Hydrogenovibrio crunogenus: one gene and its partner. The protein of the gene in region 1 interacts with the protein of each later gene in a pairwise test. Links are inferred from orthologs where the notes say so. Each region holds a gene or a part of one and is shown on either strand. Other genes may lie near its edges.

Region 1 (8,274 bases):
AATGTTCAGTACTAATAAAACAATCCTAGCGGCAGGTCTTGCACTTGCGACAACTGGTTCAGCTTTCGCAATGAGCGGAATGCCAGGAAGCGAATCTGATGGTAAGTATGCTTCTAACTATGCTGAAATCATTAAAGAAAATGATGGTAAATATCTTGATTCTAAAGTGATTGAAGCAATTTTAGGAAAAGATGCCACTCATGGTCGTGCTGGTCTAGAAGGAAAATTGGATCCAGCTAATCCATATTCTTTTGAAGTTGATGACAGCATTGATGGTGGTAACCATGGTAATGCTCAATGTAAAATTCCTGCGGCGTTCGTTGAAGTTCACGAGAGCGCTGACAAAAACTACTACAACGATGCTGATTTCGTTGCAAATGGTTTTGGTACGCCAATCGCAGAAGCTGCATTAGCTAAGTGGAATATCACTGTTGATGGTGATGGTAAAGGCTTACCAGATCCTTCAGTCGGGATGACTGTTGAAGAAGGTGCACGTGTTTATGTACAGTTCTGTGCAATGTGTCATGGTGAGTTTGGTGAAGGGGCAAAAGGGTATCTGCCATTAGCGGTTGATGAAAACCTTGTTACTTCTGACTTCCGTGATCCTGCACCAATGAAAACTGTTGGTAACTACTGGCCATATGCTGTGACGTTCTTTGATTACATTCGTCGTACAATGCCTTTCTGGACGCCTAATGCACCATTCATCGGTGACAAAGGTTACATGGGGATGACAGGTTACATCATGCAGTCTAACTACATTCCAATTGGTCTTGATGAAAATGGAGATCCAATTGAGCTAGAAGACGATGCTTTCTATAACTCTGAATTGCTGATGAAGCAAAACAAGTTCATGAAAAACCAAGGTAACTTCTTCTGTGATCACCGTCCGGTTATTCATAACGAGCGTTGCATGAAAGACTGTCCTGATGTGATGGTTGGTGATGGTAAAGGAAACGTGAACAACTTCGTTCAAGCGCGTCGTTTACCAGATGGAACACCTCAGTATAACGTTCCACAACGTATGCATGAAGATCCACCAGGTGTAGGTCACGCTGGTATGTAATATTAAGCTTGTCTTAATATGAAAATAAAACCCGCCTTGTGCGGGTTTTTTTATGTTCTGATTTTGTCATAACCCCTTTATATTCAAGGGTTTTATCCCATAAAAAGTTTAAAACGATGCTTGCTTTTACAATTAAAAAAAGTAGAATATACCGTTATTCCCAAATGGATATAACGGTATGGCATTAATAGATCCTTTCAATCGCAAAATTGATTACTTAAGAGTCTCAGTCACGGATAAGTGTAACTACCGATGCGGGTATTGTATGCCTGAACAAGGAGCGCATCCAGAAGGGCGTCATACAGAGTATTTAGACTATGATGAATTGGCTCGTATCATCAAGGCATTTGTGGAACTGGGGGTGACCAAAGTTCGTATCACAGGAGGTGAACCTTTAGTACGCAAAGGTTTGCCTGGCTTTATTGAAGAGATCCAGCCTTATGATGGATTGGAAGAAATAGCATTATCAACTAATGCTCATCATTTGGATAAACATGCGGTGGCATTGAAGAAAGCCGGGCTTTCACGTGCCAATGTCTCCATTGATTCTTTACAGCCAGAGAAATTTAATAAAATTACTCGTGGTGGGAACCTTGAAAAAGTATTGGCAGGGGTTGATGCAGGGTTGTCAGCCGGATTGAACCCTATAAAGTTCAACATGGTAGTCATGAAAGGAACGAACGACGACGAGATTGAAGCCATGGTAGATTATGGCATCGAGAAAGGCGTTGAAGTACGTTTTATTGAAACCATGCCGATTGGAGAAGCGGGCATCAGCTTGATGGATCAGCATTATCCAATGGAAAAAATTATGGCGAGAGTGAGGGCGCATGTCGGAACGGATTTAATCCCAGCTACCGGTAAAAGCCATGATGGTCCATCCAAAAACTTTCATATTAAAGGAACAGACGCCAAAATTGGTGTGATATCAGCGGTTTCACAGCATTTCTGTGAATCTTGTAACCGGGTGAGGCTGACGGCAAGAGGGGTGTTGGCCTTGTGCTTGGGTCAAGAGGACTCCGTGGATTTGAGAACCCCAATACGAGATGGCATTTCAGATGAAGCGCTGAAACAAATGATTGTCGATGCCATGTTGAAGAAACCGGAGAAGCATTTCTTTAATGAAAATGTGCATAATATTGAATTTAGACAAATGGTTTCTTTAGGCGGTTAATTAGGGTAGTAGTTGTCTTTTTAGACATTTTTGGAGATAAAAAATGTTAGAAATTTTATATTTTGCAAGTTTTAGAGAAGTTTTAGGGAAGGCGCAAGAGCAATTGCCCGTAGAAAATTATAAAACAGTTGAGTGTGTCCTCAAGGATTTAGCGAGCCGTGGCGAAGCTTGGCAACAAGCATTGAAAGATAATGCTAACTTACAGATTGCTGTAAACCACAGTGTTGCAACACGCCAAACACCATTGAATCCAGGGGATGAAATTGCATTCTTCCCGCCTGTCACGGGAGGATAGCAATTGAGCTCATATCCCTTTGTTAAGGTGCAAAAAGAAGATTTTGATTTAAGCACAGAAATTAAAACTTTAAGAGCAGGCCATAAAGACATTGGTGCGGTGGTGTCATTTGTTGGGACAGTACGGGATATTAATGAAGGCGATGATATTTCGGTATTGGAGCTCGAACATTACCCTGGCATGACTGAAAAAGCATTGGAGGCAATTCGCCTTGAAGCCCATGAACGTTGGCCGTTGCAAAGCAGTTTGATTATTCATCGGATTGGTGAAATGCAACCTTGCGACCAAATTGTACTGGTTGCCGTCACGTCACGGCACAGAGAAGCTGCTTTTGAGGCGGCGCATTTTATTATGGATTACTTAAAAACCAACGCCCCTTTTTGGAAGAAAGAAACTTTTCCGAATGGGGAGACCCGTTGGGTCGATGCGCGCGTTACGGATAAAGAAGCCGAAGCACGCTGGTTAAAATAAATTAACGATTATTATCTGTCACATTTCCCCGCACCCGCGGGGATTTTTTTTGAGAGTTGAACCATGAAAACATTTGATGAAGCCTTATCCTACTTAGTCAGTCAGGCTAAAAAAACACAGAAAACTCAAATCTTGCCCATTCAAGAAGCGCTAGGCAAAGTTTTAGCCTCACCCGTTGTTTCAGACGTCAATGTCCCCCCGCATGACAACAGTCAAATGGACGGGTATGCCATTAATTTATTGGACTTAACACATGAAGATACGTTTCATGTCAGCCAGCGTATTCCAGCAGGATCAGAACCTGCATCACTGGAGTTGGGAACCGTCGCTAGAATTTTTACAGGCGCGCCAATTCCTGCCGAAGCGAATGCGGTCATTATGCAAGAAGAAACTGAGCAGGTAGGGGATAAGGTTAAGATTACGGCAAAAGCAACCAGGCCTGGGCAAAATATTCGTCACATAGGAGAAGACATTGAGGTTGGGCGAGTTGTCTTTGAGAAAGGGCATCGTTTACGCGCAGAAGATTTAGGGTTGATTGCTTCAATCGGCATTCGCGAGGTGAGTGTTTATCAGCCATTGAAAATTGCCACCTTTACCACAGGTGACGAATTGCTGGAACCAGGTGACCGCCCTGAAAAAGGAAAAATTTATAATGCCAATCGCTATGTGTTAGCGGGTGCCGTTCCACAACTAGGGTTTGAGCTGATTGATTTAGGACGGGTTAAAGATACCTTGGAAGATACCATCGAAGCGATGAAGCAAGCTGCAAAAGTCGGCGATGTGGTGATGACCACTGGCGGAGTTTCTGTCGGTGAAGAAGACCATATCAAGCCAGCCATCGAATCACTTGGCAAGCTGGATATGTGGAAAGTAAAAATGAAGCCCGGTAAACCCCTGGCTTTTGGTGATATTGAAGGTACACCCTTTATCGGTTTGCCAGGCAATCCTGTTTCCGCCTTTGCGACATTCAATTTATTTGCACGTTCTTATCTACTTCGCATGCAGGGCGTTAAAGAGATTTGCATAACCCCCCTTTGGCTTGAAGCCGATTTTGATTGGCCAAAAGCCAACTTTCGTCGTGAGTTCGCACGTGCTAAATTAAAAGTGGATGAAACTCAGAACAAAACAGTCGTAGAGTTGTTTCCGAATCAGGGGTCCGGTGTGTTAACGTCAGCAGTTTGGGCGGAAGGTTTTGCGGTGATTCCGGAAGACACGACGATTACGAAAGGGGACAAAGTCGCCTTTTACGCATTTAACGATATGATTTAAGACAGGGCATAATTATGCAAGACAAACAGAAGTTAACGCATTTAGATGAAAAAGGGCAGGCCCGTATGGTCGATGTGAGCGAAAAATCTCACACAGAGCGAGAAGCTCGTGCAATGGCTGTCATAACCATGTTACCAGAGACATTAAAAATGATTGTGGAAGGGAAACACAAGAAGGGAGATGTCATGGCAACGGCGCGCATTGCAGGAATCATGGCTGCTAAGCGTACGCCCGACCTGATTCCAATGTGTCACCCTTTAATGTTGACGTCAGTTAAAGTGGATTTGGTCCCTAATGAAGAAAAAAGCTGTGTTGAGATCGTGGCAATCTGCAAGCTTGTCGGTCAAACAGGCGTGGAAATGGAAGCTCTGACTGCCGCATCCACTGCCGCTCTAACATTGTATGATATGTGTAAAGCGGTTGATAAAGGAATGACGATCAACCAAGTCCAATTGCTAGAGAAAAAAGGCGGCAAAAGTGGCTATTGGAAAAAAGAAGCGCTTTAAAGAGAGCGCTTAGATCTTTTCACTCACTTTCTGACTTGTGGGTAGTATTGCAACGCTTCGGGTCCTTCTGGGTCCATAATCAGCTCCAGACCTTTTTCAGGGTAAAACCAGTGGTCAAGCCCATCAGATTGCTTTTCAATGCGCTGAGGTGCACCAAATCGCATTTTAACGGCTCTTTCCGTTAAGTGTTTCTTAGGAAGTAATGTTACTTGCTTAATCGGTCGCTGTAATAGAAATTCAATGTTTTCGGTGTTGGGGGTCACTTGGCGGTTGCCGGTCTGAGTGACAGTTGTCTGAATGCCTTGACTGTAAATTTCCTCTAACTTGTCTGTATTAACATCCAGCGATAATGCAATCGCGCCACGAATGGTGCCAATATGAACGGACGGGAAGTATACTTCAGCCGTTTTGCTGGATTCATCCTTGTGCGAGAACAACTTAACTTCAACATCATCGCCAAAAATGGTTTTGGCATCATTCGGCGTACTTTGATTCACAATCAAGCCTAATGCTTCCAGTTGGTTGTGTGTATTAAAGTGGCTATTCCAGGGTAATAGCTGGTCCTTTACTTCCTCTCTGTGAGGCGGTATCAGGATGAAAATAATTGTTAGACCAATGGCTAAAGCAAGAACAACTAGAGAGGTTGGAAAGCTTTTTTTTGCAGGGCGTGTTGAATTCATGCGTCAGAGTTGTCCGTTTCTTTTGAGTTGAGTTGTTTTTTTCCTTTATGGTGCACCTCATCATCCCCTTCACCTATTTCAGCGTTAGAATCACTATTACGCGATAAGACTTTTTCAATTTTAGGGTCAATAATGCCTTTCCCTGCGTCGTAAACAGAGATACCGGTTTGAAGAAAGGTGATCAGCACTGCTAGGAAGATGACCAATGCGGCAAATCGAATGGTGATGATTTCACCGAGGTTGGTTTGTGTGCCTTCAGCGGAAAAGTCATTCATGGAAAAGCCACCGGGAAATAACGTGTCAATCAATACGTAAAGCAAGACCATGACTAAGGCAATGCCATAGCTGATTAACAGGGTTTTACTTCGCTGCCAAGCCAATGCCCAGTGGGCAGACACAAACCAAGACCCTTTTTGCTGCACCTTTTTACCATGAAAGTATATGTAGGCAAGCACCAGGCTTGATAAAAAAGGAATCACCAGTAACGTCACAGTGCTTCCAATTTCGAGGATGATCATCGATATAAATAAATGTGTAATGATGATGTTGATGTTGAATATATGGTGAGGGTTCTTAGCTAGATGGGTTTCTTGGTCGGTCACTTGGTAATGCATGCGATGTCTCTACAGTTGGCTAAAATGGTTGATTGAATGCTGTAAAAAACGAATCACTTTGTCGGTTTCGTCTTCCACTTGTTTTAACAGACTCTCTTGTCCTTGAGTAATGCCTTCTCTTCCTTTGGTTTCAAGCGCCAAGCATAAATCAGGCAATGTGGTCGCCCCAATATTCGCCGAGCTACCTTTTAATGTGTGCGCTTGATGCCTTAAAGCCTCCGGGTCTTCTTCATCAATAGCGGCTTTAATACCCTTTAACGTCTCGGGTGCAATATCCAAAAAGGTTTGTAAAATATCTTTTAAATCTTCTCCAATCAGTGCTTTTAACTGACTTAAATTCTCTGTATCAACCGGATCAGACATAAATTTTTTTCCTATTCTAGTGAACCTATTATAGCTTACTAAGGCGTTTTCTGAGATTTAAGATACTGTTGAAATTCATCAGCAGGCATCGGCTTGCCGAACATAAAGCCTTGGAAAATATCACAGTTCTTATTTTGAAGGAAAGAGACATGGAATTCTTCTTCAATCCCTTCTGCAACCACTTTGAGGCTCAAACTGTCGGCCATGGCTAAGATGGTGCGGACAATAGCCTGTCCTTCCTGACTTTCCAAGTTATCGATAAAAGAACGGTCGATTTTAATGGCATCAATTGGAAAGCTATGTAGATAGGCGAGAGAAGAATAGCCTGTTCCAAAGTCGTCAATGGACAATGAAACCCCCATGGCTTTCAGTCCTTTTAGGATGCTGATATTGTGATCGGCGTTGCTCATAGCCAAGCTTTCTGTGATTTCCAGATCAAGATACTTCGCAGGCAGAGTTGTGTTTTGCAACACTTCCTGTACTTCTTTGATTAAGTTTGAGCTGGAAAATTGCCGACCTGACAAGTTAACAGCGATACGCATTTCATCAAATCCATTCGCATGCCAATTTTCGGCTTCTTTGATGGCATTTTCTAAAACAAATCGACCAATGTTGACAATCATCCCATTGCTTTCTGCCATAGGTATAAAGACACCGGGTGAAATAGTCCCTTCGGTTGGGTGTTTCCAACGCACCAAAGCTTCAGCGCCATAAGGTTTTAAAGAGTGACCATCAATCTGAGGCTGGTAGTAAACTTCAATCTCATTGCGATCAAGGGCTTTTCTTAAATCATTTTCCAGCATCAGCTGTTCTTTTGATTCGGCATTCATTTCCGCTTGATAGAATAAAAACTGATTGCCGCCATTGAGTTTGGCCTGACTTCGAGCGATATTGGCATGCGCAATCAGCTCGCTGGCTTGATCTCCATCCTGGTTGATGATGCTGATGCCGATCGAGAAAGTGATAAACAATTCTTGATCTTTAACGTTATAGGCTTTCGAAATATCATGAAAAATACGACTGAGAGATAAGTTTAATTCTTGGGCGTCCTCGGCATTCTTAATCAAGATAGCAAATTCATCACTACCTAAGCGGGCCACGAAATCATCTTCTCGCGTGACTTTCTTTAAGCGTTGAGCAACGGTGCGAAGTAGCGCATCCCCATTTTCCTGTCCTAAGTTATCATTGATTTTTTTGAAGCGGTCAATGTCAAGAATCACGGTTGCGCTGTATTTGTCAGGATTGGTTTCTTTTATAAAATTCATTAGGTTTTTATTAAAGAAAGAACGGTTAGCCAAATCCGTCAGTTTGTCATGGCTGGATTGGTAATCGATCAGAGTTTCCGCTTTATGCAAACGACTGATATCCTGGGCCGACCCTGTAATCTTTGAGATGTCTCCATGTTCATCAAAGCTGACTTCCCCTAAACAATCCACATGAGATAATGAGCTATCATGATGCAGAACACGGAAACTGACTTGAATATCATTATAGCCTTGGCTGGCATCGGCAATGGCTTGTTGAATTAATGGCAGGTCTTTCGGAATAATATTGGAAAAGAATTGCTCTAAGGTGACATCTGCCTGATTCGGAATACCGAAAAGCTCAAAGGCTGAACTCGTGCCCGTCACCTGGTCTGCTTTTGCATCCCACTCCCAATAGCCCAGTTTTGCCAGTTTTTGGGCATACATAAGTTGAGACTGACTGGCTCTCAGCTGATCTTCGATTAAAGAAGAGTTAATGGCGTATTTAACTCGCTGACTGAGCAAAGACCAATTAATCGGTTTGGTGATAAAATCTGTCGCGCCACTGGTAAAGGCATGGTCAATTGACCCC
Region 2 (7,010 bases), 1.1 Mb from region 1 along the record:
TTGTAGAATTGGATTGGGCGGCTTATGCCGGTAAATGGCGTTATCCTCCTTATTTTTTACTGGCGATAAAACTGTTAACGCAGAATGGCACTCGAGTCTTGTTGCATGGGGATGCCGGCCAATTTAGTAATCGTCAATATGTTGAATCCTTTTTAGAGCCGCTAAATTTTTATCAAGCCAGTTCGATTATGCACGCTCGGGACTTGGTTTCAGAATGCAAAGCGACCTATCTTCCATTAGAAAATTTTGCGCCTGACTTACGCGAGATATTACATTTAAAATCCGAGCTAGGTGTTCGAACAGTTTTTAATACCGCTGTTAAGTTATTGAATCCATTGAATGCACCTGCATCCATTCAAGGTATTTTTCATAAGGGTGTGGAATCGCTTCATCACTCAACAGCCATGGTCATTGGAACTGAGCATAATTTGGTCTTTAAAGGGGAAGGTGGGGAGGCTGAAATACGGCCCGATGCGTTAACACAGCTCTATTTTTCGACTAGAAACGCCACTGGAATGAGACAACATCCATTCAAAGGCATTATTGAACGTCAAATACGTCCAAAAGAATGGCAACAGCAAGACATCATTGATTTATGGCGTGGTGACAAAAAGGATTTATATGGCGAATCCTCCGTTGTGGCGACCACCGCTACGGCTTTGATGCTGTTGGATTCGCTTTCCGAGGTTGAAGCGCTTGCTAAAGCTAAGGGATATTGGGCTCGGAGGAAGATAGAATGTTGAAGCATAATAAAGAGTTACGGCATGATTTTGATGATGTCTTTACTTTTGTGATGTCGAAAGCAACAACACTGAACAAACATGAGCAAATTCCATTATCTGTCGGAGTGGGTCGAATTTTGGCAGAGGATCTTTTTTCACCGATATCTGTGCCGGCTTGGCGACAAAGTGCCATGGATGGTTATGGTTTCTCAGCGCGTTCTTCTTTGGAATGTCTCCCTGTCAAACAAATCGCTTTTGCTGGTCATTCTGCTGAGCCATTGTCTGAAAATGAAGCTGTCTATATTATGACAGGAGCCGTTGTTCCCGATCAGGTTGATACCATTGTGCCGATTGAAAAAGCATGTATTCAGCAAACAGAACAAGGGCAATATGTTTTCAAACCGAACACTCTAAAGCCGAAGCGACACATTAAACCCATTGGGTCGGATGTGAAAGAAGGCCAAAAACTGTTGTCTAAAGGACACGTCATTAGACCCCAAGATCAAGCATTATTAGCCTCGGTTGGCATCAATGAATTGCGGGTTTTTCAAAAAGTTACTCTGGTCATATTAACCTCAGGAAATGAATTGGTTACACCAGGAAACCCTTTGAAAAAAGGGCAGATTTATGATGCCAATGCTTTTCTAATAGAGTCCCTTTGCCAAAGGCTTCCGGTTAATGTCATCGCCAATGAAAGACTGGCTGATGATGAGGCAGAAATCAAACACCGTTTGGCCGCTTGGCAAGGCCAAGTTGATGTAATTCTGACGGTAGGGGGCGCTTCGGTAGGAGAAAAGGACTTTATGAAATCATCTTTAGCTGCTTGTCACTCTTTCTGGACATGGAAGCTTAATATGAAACCTGGTAAACCTTTCTCCATGGCAATTTCTCAGCAAACCAGTATTCTTGCTTTGCCGGGTAATCCCTTGGCGGCTTTCATGACCTTTCAAGCATTGGTCACCCCTTTTATTCGAAAACAAGCCGGTATAAAGGAATGGCAAATTAAGCCTGCAAAAAGGGTACTTGCCAGTGACCTTAAAATGAACCATGACTGTTTGGTCTGGTGTCAGGTGAGGGAAACAGAGCAAGGGGTCAAGCCGATTTTAAATGTCTCAACAAGCCAGATTATGAATTTGGTTGAATCAGGCGGTTATATCCGAATCGACCCAAACCAAACCTATCAGGCAGGCGACATTGTTGATTTTTGGGTGAATCCGTAATGATTGGCGTGCTTATTCTAGCCGGTGGGGAGGGCAGGCGAATGGGTGGGCAGGACAAAGGTTGGTGTGTCCGAAACAACAAAGCTTTTATCGAAGTGGTGTTGCAACAAATTCAACGACAAGCAGAGAGGGTAACTCAAACAGTTACGATCGTCATTAGTGCAAACCGGAATTTATCTGATTATTCAAATTTAGGCCCCCCTGTCGTTTCAGATATCCGGCCGGGGTACTGTGGCCCTTTGGCGGGTATTGAAGCAGTTATGAATGAACCTTCCTTGTCACATATTAATCGTTGGATCACTTGGCCAGTAGACTCTTTAAACATTCCTGACCATTATTTATTGCACATGCTGGCTCTGGAATCAGAAGTATCTTTTATCTCACAACATCGTCGTGCGCATTATGCACATTTGTCTATCTCGAAGGAATTAAAGAATTCCCTGTCATCCTATTTAGATTCGAAGCGCAATTCAATAAAAGGATGGTTACAAAGTATTTCACATAGTGGCGGAGAAGTGCATGAAGTCGATATTTCTTCCTATATGTCTATTACCAATTACAACCATTTTGACACAGTCAATGAGCACCGTGAAATGGAGAATAATTTGATGTTGCGTTGATTTTAAATCATTTTTTATCAACTCCTGTGGTCACCGCTTTAAAATCCTTAACTGAGATATTTTTTTAAAGCCTTTTTAACCGTAATTTGCCTTTGACTCGCCCTTATTGGTCAAGTAAGATTATGGTTTTTAACTGTCTAGGCCTAACTCAAACACATGAGCAAAATAGTAGATTTAAAAGGCTCTATCCTTTCTTTAACGGTTTTAAACCTTTTTTCAGATCAAATTGACGAAACGAAAAAAGCCATAGCGGCAAAAATAGAACAAGCACCGGACTTTTTTGTGGGGATTCCGATTGTACTCGAACCTCAAATGACATTGAAAGATCCCACCTTTTTGGCGCTGCTAGTGGAGTATTTAACGCAGCTTCAAATGATTCCCATCGGTATTCGAACCGAAGACGAAGCCATTAAAGAGCAGGCCGAATATGCAGGCCTGGCTATTTTTCCGAGAGAAAAACCGAAAACACGTCCTAAAAGAACCAAAGAAGAACCTGAAAAAGGCGGTTTAAAATCAGCTTTAATGGTAAAAAATTCCGTGCGTTCTGGACAACAAATCTATGCTAAGGATCGAGACCTGATTGTTATGGGGTCAATCAATCCAGGCGCTGAAGTGGTGGCTGATGGACATGTACATGTTTTTGGTAAAGTGATGGGCAAAGTGTTTGCAGGGTCGTCTGGCGATACGCAGGCTAAGATTTTTGCAAAACAGTTGAATCCCGAGCTGGTGTGCATTGCCGGAATGTATCAATTGTCAGAAGACATTGACGAGTCATTTAAAAACGGGTTTGTTGAAATCAGCTTAGCCGATGGGAAGTTGGTCTTTAACCCAGATTTACTGGATTAATTTTTAAGGCAGAGTAATTTTACGCAGCGTAAAATACTCAGTTATAATTCTATCATTAAGGTCTTTCATTATATTGATGGGACCCTGTTTTAAAATTCGAGGAGAAGCTTAGGTGTCACGTGTAATCGTCGTAACCTCAGGAAAAGGTGGTGTGGGCAAGACCACTACGAGTGCAAGTATTTCAGCTGGTTTGGCTTTAAAAGGCTATAAAGTTGCGGTCATCGATTTTGATGTTGGTTTACGTAACTTAGATTTGATCATGGGATGTGAACGCCGCGTTGTTTATGACTTTGTGAACGTGGTTCAAGGCGAAGCGACTTTAAATCAAGCGTTAATTCGAGACAAACGAATTAAAAACCTTTATATCTTGGCGGCTTCACAAACGCGTGATAAAGATGCTTTAACTCAAGACGGCGTTGGAAAAGTTATTGATGACTTAAAAGAAGACGGCTTTGATTTTATCATTTGTGATTCTCCTGCGGGGATCGAAAAAGGGGCTCAGTTAGCCTTGTATTTTGCGGATGAAGCCATCATCGTTACGAATCCGGAAGTGTCTTCTGTACGCGATTCCGATCGTATCTTAGGGATTTTACAAGCGAAATCCAAACGTGCTGAGGGGGGGGGTGAACCGATTATCGAGCACCTTGTTTTAACCCGCTATAACCCAAGCCGGGTTGAGACAGGAGAAATGTTGTCGGTTGAAGATGTGACTGACTTGCTTAACATTAAACTGTTAGGAGTCATTCCGGAATCCGAACAAGTATTGAACGCTTCTAACTCTGGACAGCCTGTTATTTTAGAGGAAGATTCTGATGCGGCGCATGCCTATATGGATGTCGTTGATCGTTTCTTGGGCGAAGAAAAAGAACATCGCTTCTTGATTGCCGAAAAGAAAGGCCTTTTCAAAAAAATATTTGGGAAGTAAGTTATGGCATTATTAGACTATTTACTCGGACAAAAGAAAAAGAAGTCGGCAAATCTTGCAAAGGATCGTTTGCAGATTTTACTTGCGCATGAACGCTCAGAACGCAGTGCTCCAGAGTACTTGCCTAAGATGCGTGAGGAAATTCTGGCGGTCATTTCAAAGTATGTCACCATTGACCAGGAACAGTTACAAATTTCAATTGATGAAGCCAATGGATTTGAAGTATTGGAATTGAACTTAGTGTTACCAGATAAATAAAGTTCACGCAATATCGAAAAGTCACAAAAAAACCGCCAGGCCTGGCGGTTTTTTATATTTACAGCAAAGCAAATGAAGCCAACTGGCTTTATAAATTAACGGCCCTGGTATTGGATTTTAACTAAGGCTCCAAAGATAGGGTGGTCAAAATAATGCAACTCTCCAGACTTAACTTTTCGGGCTTCTTGCAATTGAAAACGCCAAAATTCCGGTAGCATTTCAGGGTCGATACTTTGATTGGCTGCAAACTCTTCTCTTACCTGGTGAGGAATTTTTCTTTCCAATTCAAGGTGTAAGCGAACATGGGCATAACGAGATTTATAGAATTTTAACGTGCCTGAAAGTTTAGGCTGATAATCTTCTTCCGGCAGTTCTTCAATCTTAAGGGGTTGACTGTTTTCTTCCGATGCACCTTGTAGGATCCAGGAACGATGATACAAGATGTAATAGCCTTTCTTGGGTGTCATTTTTTCTTCTTCTGAAGTCAGCATGAACTGTTGTTCAGGTAGAGAGGGGATGTCGAGGGCCCCCTCCATATCGATCAACGGTAAGTCTTCTTTCCAGTATTCTTCCGTCCAACCTCTAAGGGCCAAGGTTTCAAAAACGATCAGTTCAACTTGGTATTTAGGCAGGTTTTCTTCTGTTTCTGCTTGTGCAGACAATGAAAAGCTGGCTAAAAAAAGTAACGCGGAGGTAAAGAACAGTCGGGGTTGCATAAAAGCTTATTCCTTATTTGAAATAGTCGCTACGATTAATTCGATAGCTTGAATTCGTTGTTTCATCTCTGGCATTGTATCGAAATATTTTAATTCAATCTGCCCTTTTAACTGATAGTTCTTCGGATGGTTTTGAATTAATTTAATCAATTCAAGCGGGTTGATGTTAGGTGACGATCCAAATTGAATGCGGATCATTGTTTCACTGGCTTCCACTTTTTTCAGGTTTAAAGCGTCAATGACCAATTTAACTCTTGTGGTTTCAAACAGGTTTTTTACCTGGTCTGGCAACAAGCCAAAACGATCAATCATTTCCACTTCCAATTCTTGCAAGGCATTATTGTCTTCAGCACTGGCAATGCGTTTATAAAAAACCAGTCGTGTATGTATATCCGGTAGATAGTCTTCCGGAATCAGGGCGGGCATCCCCAGTTCAACTTCAGCGCCTGTATGCAATTTGGCATCCAGCTCAGGCTGTTTGCCTGACTTTAAAGCTTTGACCGCACGATCAAGTAACTCTGAATACAGTCCGAATCCAATTTCATGAATTTGGCCTGATTGACCATCTCCAAGGAGCTCACCAGCACCACGAATTTCTAAATCGTGGCTCGCTAACATAAAGCCAGCGCCTAAAGTGTCGTGTTTGGCAATGGCGGCTAATCGTTTTTCCGCATCTTTCGTCATCAAAGATTTGCCCGCTGTAAACAGGTAAGCATAGGCTTTATGATGGGAGCGTCCCACACGACCACGCAACTGATGCAATTGCGCCAAACCGAATTTGTCGGCCCGATGGATTAAAATAGTATTGGCCGTTGGAATATCGATTCCCGTTTCAATAATGGTGGTACACACCAGAATATTGAATCGGCGATGATAGAAATTCTGCATGACTTGTTCTAACTCTCTTTCATGCATCTGACCGTGTGCGGTTTCAACTTTGGCTTCAGGCAATAACGCTTGCATTTCTTCAGCCATCTGTTCAATTTTATCAACATTGTTAAAGAGCAGGTAAATCTGACCACCACGGCGTATTTCACGCAGGCAAGCTTCTTTGACGACATCCGGATTCCAGTCTTGCACAAAGGTTTGCACGGCCAACCGTTTTGCCGGCGCAGTGGCGATAATGGATAAGTCACGTAAATCATTCATCGCCATATTCAATGTTCGAGGAATAGGGGTTGCCGTCATGGTCATCACATCCACTTCGGTACGAAGTTTTTTGAGCTGTTCTTTCTGACGCACCCCAAAACGATGTTCTTCATCAATGATAATCAACCCCAGATTTCCGAATTTCATCTCATTCTGAATGAGCTTATGGGTACCAATGATGATATCGACTTGGTTGTTTTTCACCGCTTCGAGAATTTGTTTGGTTTCTTTTGCGGTTTGAAAACGAGACAGTCCTTCAATGCGAATCGGCCAATCAGCAAACCGGTTTTTAAAGTTTTCCAGGTGCTGTTGTGATAACAATGTGGTTGGCACCAAAACAGCGACTTGTTTACCAGAATAAGCGGCCATAAAGGCGGCTCGCATCGCGACTTCTGTTTTACCAAATCCAACATCACCACAAATGAGCCGGTCCATCGGTTTGTCGGACTTCATATCGGTCAGCACCGCTTCGATTGCGGCTTCCTGATCCGGTGTTTCCTCAAATGGGAAGCCAGCACGAAAGCGAGCATACGCTTCTTCATCTGTTTGGAAGG

The links. Proteins that work in one complex are often made in the same cells at the same time.
Region 2: the proteins of GHNINEIG_RS00750 (region 1) and mobA interact in binary tests that used the Escherichia coli proteins (3 or more experiments, as listed by UniProt). The link is inferred for Hydrogenovibrio crunogenus from one-to-one orthologs.

What each region holds. Positions count from the first base shown.
Region 1 is NZ_CP032096.1:172,108-180,381, forward strand. What follows is about bases 2,387-5,172. They hold GHNINEIG_RS00750 (molybdopterin molybdotransferase MoeA), read left to right. Parts: upstream 2,387-3,069; coding sequence 3,070-4,275; downstream 4,276-5,172. Other genes in these bases: moaD (molybdopterin converting factor subunit 1), read left to right, coding at 2,387-2,535; moaE (molybdopterin synthase catalytic subunit MoaE), read left to right, coding at 2,539-3,006; moaC (cyclic pyranopterin monophosphate synthase MoaC), read left to right, coding at 4,290-4,781; GHNINEIG_RS00760 (hypothetical protein), read right to left, coding at 4,805-5,172. Also shown: GHNINEIG_RS11790 (molybdopterin-dependent oxidoreductase), read left to right, coding at 1-15; GHNINEIG_RS00730 (c-type cytochrome), read left to right, coding at 2-1,066; GTP 3',8-cyclase MoaA, read left to right, coding at 1,245-2,240; more of moaD, read left to right, coding at 2,284-2,386; more of GHNINEIG_RS00760, read right to left, coding at 5,173-5,461; GHNINEIG_RS00765 (hypothetical protein), read right to left, coding at 5,458-6,075; GHNINEIG_RS00770 (Hpt domain-containing protein), read right to left, coding at 6,085-6,438; GHNINEIG_RS00775 (two-component system response regulator), read right to left, coding at 6,477-8,274. UniProt on the Escherichia coli protein: Catalyzes the insertion of molybdate into adenylated molybdopterin with the concomitant release of AMP.
Region 2 is NZ_CP032096.1:1,281,966-1,288,975, forward strand. What follows is about bases 753-3,751. They hold mobA (molybdenum cofactor guanylyltransferase), read left to right. Parts: upstream 753-1,941; coding sequence 1,942-2,562; downstream 2,563-3,751. Other genes in these bases: GHNINEIG_RS06130 (molybdopterin molybdotransferase MoeA), read left to right, coding at 753-1,942; minC (septum site-determining protein MinC), read left to right, coding at 2,719-3,408; minD (septum site-determining protein MinD), read left to right, coding at 3,521-3,751. In the rest of the region: GHNINEIG_RS06125 (glycosyl transferase family protein), read left to right, coding at 1-743; more of GHNINEIG_RS06130, read left to right, coding at 737-752; more of minD, read left to right, coding at 3,752-4,333; cell division topological specificity factor MinE, read left to right, coding at 4,337-4,591; GHNINEIG_RS06155 (peptidoglycan binding protein CsiV), read right to left, coding at 4,687-5,307; mfd (transcription-repair coupling factor), read right to left, coding at 5,314-7,010. UniProt on the Escherichia coli protein: Transfers a GMP moiety from GTP to Mo-molybdopterin (Mo-MPT) cofactor (Moco or molybdenum cofactor) to form Mo-molybdopterin guanine dinucleotide (Mo-MGD) cofactor.